Regions from separate parts of the Thiomonas sp. FB-Cd genome, predicted to be linked through region 1. Evidence: predicted binding sites of a transcription regulator. Region 1 holds the regulator's gene; the other holds the start of a gene.
What was found. The regulator LexA, encoded in region 1, represses DNA repair genes until DNA is damaged. The targets are predictions, from matches to a motif close to ACTGTATNNNNATACAGT.
Positions count from the first base shown of each region.

Region 2: a site for LexA is predicted at 1,623-1,640, ahead of recA (recombinase RecA). Genes of this name have one in related genera too.

Region 1 is NZ_JPOE01000002.1:790,437-793,644, forward strand. Features, by position in the region: gene CD04_RS0103865 (DUF4124 domain-containing protein) at 1-17, shown strand, start outside; gene CD04_RS0103870 (asparaginase) at 14-1,006, opposite strand; gene lexA (transcriptional repressor LexA) at 1,067-1,732, shown strand; gene rraA (ribonuclease E activity regulator RraA) at 1,748-2,281, opposite strand; gene CD04_RS0103885 (cytochrome c oxidase assembly protein) at 2,827-3,208, shown strand, end outside.
Region 2 is NZ_JPOE01000005.1:624,852-628,059, forward strand. Features, by position in the region: gene CD04_RS0116620 (regulatory protein RecX) at 1-398, opposite strand, end outside; gene recA (recombinase RecA) at 529-1,578, opposite strand; gene CD04_RS0116630 (SGNH/GDSL hydrolase family protein) at 2,055-3,208, opposite strand, start outside.

The DNA.
Region 1 (3,208 bases):
CTGCCAATTGCCGCTAATTGGCACGGTCCGCAGCCAGCTCCAGCATCAGCCGAATGCGGATTTTCACGGCGTTCAAACCGTCGTAGAGGCCACCCTGAAGCCCGCCGACGCGCGAGCCGTACGCCACCCGCACACCGGTGGCCTCGGCCTCATTCAAGACCTGCTGAAGATCCTCGTGCACGGTTCCGCCGCCGGTGCCCTGCACGACCAGACCCGCCAGCGGCGGCACCAACTCGCCCCGCGAGGATGCGGCGAGCAATGCCCGGACCATGGCGCCGTCTGCCCCGGCATGACTGCTCACCAGTTCCACGCGCGGCCAGGGTTGTGCCGGGGGGATCGGGAGCAGGCACGCGACATTTGGAGCTGGAACGTTTCGTGTGAACAGGACGCCTTGGGAGCCGGCGAAGCCCAGCGGACCCCGTTCGCCGGAGCTGAAGGCGTCCAGGGCTGTGGGATGCGCCTTGGTGATGTCGCAGGCCCCATGCACGCGGCCATGCACAACGCACAGCACGCCGCGGCCAGCGGCATCGGCGCTGGCCGCAACTTGCACCGCGTCATAGAGGTTACGCGGCCCGTCGGCTGACAAGGCGGTCGCCGGTCGCATCGCGGCCGTCAGCACGACCGGCTTGCCTGCAGGCAAGACGCATTGCAGGAAATATGCGGTCTCCTCCACGGTGTCGCTGCCGTGGGTAATCACACAGCCAGCCACGTCGGGTTGTTCACGCCACGCAGCAATGCGCGAGGCAAGCGCGCCCCAGACTTGCACTCGCATGTCCTTGCTGTCGAGGCTCGCGAGTTGCTCGGCCTGCAGGGCCGCAAGCCGTTCGATGCCAGGCGCTGCGGCGACAAGTTGCCCGATGTCGAGCGCTGCCGCGCGGTAGGCCCCCTGGGCGGGATGGTCGGTCGACACGCCGGCAATCGTGCCGCCTGTGCCCAGCACGAGGACCTTGGGGAGCCGAGCGGTGTCAGAGGGTTGCAAATTTTTCATATCTGGATAAAAATACATACTGTTATTGATGACAGTAGGCTTGGCCTACAGCCCTTGTCCTTGAGGAGTGCCCCATCCATGCGGACGTCGAACAGCAAGCTTACCGCGCGCCAGAGCGAAATCTTGACTCTGATTGCCAAGGCAATCGAGCGTACAGGTTACCCACCGACCCGGGCCGAGATCGCCGCCGAACTCGGCTTTCGCTCGGCCAATGCAGCCGAAGATCACCTGCATGCACTCGCGCGCAAGGGCATGATCGAACTGACCCCGGGCGCATCGCGCGGCATCCGTCTCACGAGCGCGGCCCGTCCGACGGTCAGGCCGCCTGGGATTCTTGCGCGCGCATTGCCGGGGATGGAGCAATTGATGCTCCCGCTGGTCGGGCGCGTAGCTGCCGGGCATCCGATCCTGGCGCAGGAGCATATCGAGCAAAGCATCGCGGTCGAGGCGCACCTGTTTAAGGCGCGACCCGATTACCTTCTCAAGGTCAAAGGCATGAGTATGCAGGGTGCGGGCATTTTCGACGGTGATCTGTTGGCGGTCAGGCAAACGCAGGACGTGCGCAATGGACAAATCGTTGTGGCCCGAATTGGTGATGAGGTCACGGTCAAGCGTCTGCAGCGCAAGGCCGGCCATGTCGAGCTGTTACCGGAAAACCCCGACTTCTCGCCGATCGTGGTGCGCCCCGACCAAGCGTTTGCGATCGAGGGGCTGGCCGTCGGGCTTATCCGCAATACGCTGTAGGCGTAAAGGCGCCGATCAGACGCCAGAGGGTTCGGTGGGTGTGCTGGGCAGATGCAACGGCGTGTCGCTGACAAGCATGCCGTCGGCATCGGCATAGAGCCAATTTCCAGGGCTGACCCAGACGCCTTGGATACGTACAGGGACGTCGCGCTGCCCCCCGCCGAGCTTGCGCGGCGGCATGGGTATGGCTGCCAAGGCGCGCGCGCCAATGGGCGCCGTGGCAATTTCAGGCACGTCGCGCACACAACCATCGATGACGACGCCTGCCCAGCCATTGCGCGCGGCAAGCATCGCCAGATTGCCACCAAAAAGAGCATGGCGCAGCGAGCTGCCGCCATCCACCACAAGAATGCGCGCCATACCGGCCGTTTCCAACGCCGCTCGTACCTGCGTGTTGTCTTCGCAGCACTGCACGGTGCTGACCTGACCACGGAAATGCGCCAATCGTCCGAAGTTCTTGAACACCGGGGGCAGCACGCGAACCGTCCCGGCGGCTATCGCCTCGATTTCCCGATCACAGAAATCACAGCACGAAATCATCGATGACATGGAGTTCCCCTTGTTGTGGCCCCGAACGGTCCTGAAGGGGGATACGCCGTCGAAGGCGCGTGCGAATCCATTCTCGCCTCGTGCACACACAGTCATCCCCACCGCCCTGTAGACCAATGAACTTCGTGAATGACAACTATTGAAGCCGAAAGATGCAAATGGAATCATGTTTTAAGTCAAATGAAGTGGCACATTTCTGCAGGGCACAACAGGGGATTGTGACCAACAAGCGTGGCCGGTGGGACCCGGTGGCAACATCAGGCCCGCATTCGAGAATCTTCCGGGTTGGCGTCGCAGCAGTGGCGTGCATCAATGGCGCGGCTTTTCCGGTCTGGGGGAGTTTGACCCTTGTTTTTGGTGGAACCCGCAGCGCCTGATGCATGGTGCAAAACAGCGCGAGAGGCGCCCAGCGCGCAACGGCCGTCATGCGACTGTGGTCCGTTGCCGTGCGAACCTCATCGGCGTCATGCCTGAGTGCGCAGCATCACCGCTGGCGGAACGGTTTATGCTGGCGGCCTTTCGCCGATCTTTGCCTGTCGTCGCCCATGAGCGCTTTGCTGCACTGGTTTCAGCCCTGGTATCCGTCCTTTCCGATGGCCGTGTTTTTGCTGGGTGGCGCGCTGCTATATCTCCGCGGCAGCCTGCGGCGGCGCACGTCTTGGTGGAAGCAGATGTGGTTCTGGCTGGGTTGGTCGCTCATCTACCTGGGGCTGCAAACGCAATGGGACTATTACGCAGAGCACCAGTTCTTCATCCACATGCTGCAGCAGATGGCGCTGCATGACTTGGGGCCCTTGCTCGTGATGTTTGCCTGGCCGGTGCCAACTTGGCGCGCGGGCATTGGGGCAGGCGTGCGCAGCCGCTGGCTCGTACCGCTGATGCGGTGGGCGCCCATGCGGGGGATGACAAATTTCATGCTCAACGCGT
Region 2 (3,208 bases), on a different contig from region 1:
TGTCGCGCACGCTCCTGGGCAGTCGCGGCGGGCTCCGGATATCGCCTGCGCAGGATGTGCTGCGCCCGAAGCAGCTCGGGCTCGCGCTGCGCACCCAAAACATGATCGACCAGATCACCGTCCAAACCATGGCTGCGGAGTTCAAGAGCGATCCGCTGGCGGCCATACTTGGCTTGGCGCCTGCGTGCCAATGACTCGGCGAAACGCTGCTCGTCGAGCAGCCCCAAGGTCTGCAGCTCGTCAAGCAACGCGGCAAGAGCCGCGAGATCGGGTGCAGATTCGTTCTCGCTGGGCTTGATCGTGCGTGCGAGTTTGCGCTCGAGCTCAATGCGACTGTACTCGCGCGTTGCCAACAGGCGCAGGGCACGGGCTCTGAGGCTTGGCGCCGGCGCAGCCATGACGAATTACCAACCGGGCAAGCGCGGGCAAGCGCCTCGACACACGCGGCCCTGGAGTGCTCCCTGGCGCTCCCTGCGAGCACCGAAGGGGATTTGCCAGGGCTGCGCACGACGCACAACAGCGGCAGACTTACTCATCCATCTGGGGCTCAACCGCCGGTTGCATGCCCGGAACGCCAAGTTGCTCCCGCACGGCATTCTCAATCTCACGGGCAATGGCTGGATTCTCCTTGAGAAACTCGCGGGCGTTGTCTTTGCCCTGACCGATCTTCTCGCCCTTGTATGCGTACCAGGCCCCGGACTTGTCCACGACTTTCGCCGTCACGCCGAGGTCGATGATCTCCCCCTCGCGGGAGATCCCTTCACCGTAGAGAATATCGAACTCGGCTTGTTTGAACGGCGGCGCAACCTTGTTCTTCACAACCTTGACCTTCGTCTCCGAGCCAATGACCTCTTCACCCTTCTTGATGGCACCGATGCGGCGTATATCCAGGCGTACCGAGGCGTAAAACTTCAGCGCGTTGCCACCCGTGGTGGTTTCCGGGTTGCCAAACATCACGCCGATTTTCATGCGGATCTGATTGATGAAAATGACCAGGCAGTTCGTGCGCTTGATGGTGCCGGTGAGCTTGCGCAGCGCCTGGCTCATGAGTCGCGCCTGCAAGCCGGGCAACGAGTCACCCATCTCGCCCTCGATCTCGGCCTTCGGCGTGAGGGCCGCAACCGAATCAATCACAATCAGATCCACCGAACCCGATCGCACCAGGGCGTCGGCGATTTCCAGCGCCTGCTCTCCGGTATCGGGCTGAGAGATGAGCAAGTCCTGCAGGTTCACACCCAGCTTTTGCGCGTACTGCGAATCCAGCGCGTGCTCAGCGTCGATGAAAGCGCACACACCGCCGAGTTTTTGCATCTCGGCGATGACTTGCAGGGTCAGCGTGGTCTTGCCCGATGACTCCGGCCCATAGATTTCCACCACGCGCCCACGCGGCAAGCCGCCCACGCCAAGCGCGATGTCCAGACCCAATGAGCCCGTGGAGACCACTTGAATGTCTTCAACCACCTCGCCTTCGCCCAGGCGCATGATTGACCCCTTGCCGAACTGCTTCTCGATCTGCGACAAGGCCGCTGCCAGCGCTTTTGACTTTTCTGCGTTCATCATGCCCTTGCCCTGTTCCATTTCTCAAGCCCCATTTGTTTCACGATAGGGCACAATTTACCATAACTGTATAAACCTACAGCCTCATTGCACGCACCCCGCCAAGCGGAGCTTTATGCCTGCCTTCGGAGACTGCGGCGCTCATTGTGCACACCTGCAAGCCGGCCGCGCAGGCACCGAGCATTGTGATGCCATGCCCACGAGCGAGCGAAGGCCTCAGCACGGTGCGCACGGTCCTGCGTTGACGGATGGGCCGACAGGTCGCGTGGCTGATCAGCGCACGCCGGTCCGGCGCACTGTCTGAGCATTGGGATTTCCTGGCCTCGCTCTGCCGTCGACGGATTGGGCGGGATGATGCTTACCATCAGCCCCGACCGCGGCCCAAAGCGCTGAGGTCAATGGTGAGCTGCGCCTTGACCGGGACAATGTCAGCTTTGAACTGCCGGATCGAACTCCACTGGGTGACTCAAGCCCAATCGTTGACCTGTTGATCGCCGTCATGGTGCCCAGCCGAACCCCGCCATGGCATGCAAGGTCGCAGCAGCGATGACTTGGTAGCCCGCAGGCGTCGGGTGCACTGTATCCGCAAACAGCCAACTCCCAAGATTGGAAGGGTTTGCTCCCGCAGCAGCGTTCGGCGTGTTCACGTTGCAAAGCAGGGAACTCGGCACGAGCTGCATGTTGCACCACGGCGTCGTGACATTGGTAAAGCCGAACTGCGCAGGCTGCGCGATTTCCTGATTGAACAGTGCATAGCCGTCGATCATTTTGACTGGCCTGCCCTGCAGTTGGTTCAGCAAGCGCTGGTTAAACACCTTGACGAGCCTGGACAGGATGTAGCAGGGTTGGGCGGGATCCTGATTGTTGCAGGTCGTGCCGCCCGACAGTGACTGCCCAAATGGGGAAAGTGAAGAGTTGGGCAAGGTGTACACCATGACGTACTGCCCCCCCATGGCAATGATCTTCTGAACCACCGCCGCAAGTTGATCCGCTGCTGCCGCCACAGTGGACTGCGCCACTGTCAGTGCGTGCAGCGTGGCCCTCTGCTGCACGGCAGCGACCTGGTCCTGCGTCAGCGGGGATCCTGCCTGGGCCGCCTCGGCCACCGCTTCGGTCACAGCGCTTTGCACCTGCGTGCTGAGATTGGCTAGCGCGGCAAAAACATCGTTGTTTCCGGCAAAGACGGTGATGAGCTGGCTTGGATTGAACGCTCCAAACTGGGCATGGTAATTTCGCACCTGCTGGGTCACCGGGATCGTCAGAGCTCCTTGAGCGTGCCCGATGCCGTCCGGGTTGCGAACCATGGAGCCGCCCTCGGCAAAGTCCGTGCACGAACCCTGCAAGGCGAAGGCGCAAAGTGCCTGAGTGACATTCGTCGTTACGCCAAACGGAGTCAGATAGACCGCCCCCTGCGGCGAACCATAGCCCACAAGATTCGGCGTCATACGCAACCCGAGGTCCTGGGCAAGGATGGTGGTCCAATTGCCGGAAGGCGCGCCGTTCACCGTGAATTGCCCCCCTTCGGGGTAAGGCAAGCCATCGAACGCGACGTTGTACGGCGCAACGCTATAAATGCTGACCGCAGCCAGCGTGTAAGCGCCATCATCGGACAAGCTGTCGCCAAACACCACCGTCTGCTTGAACCCACCAT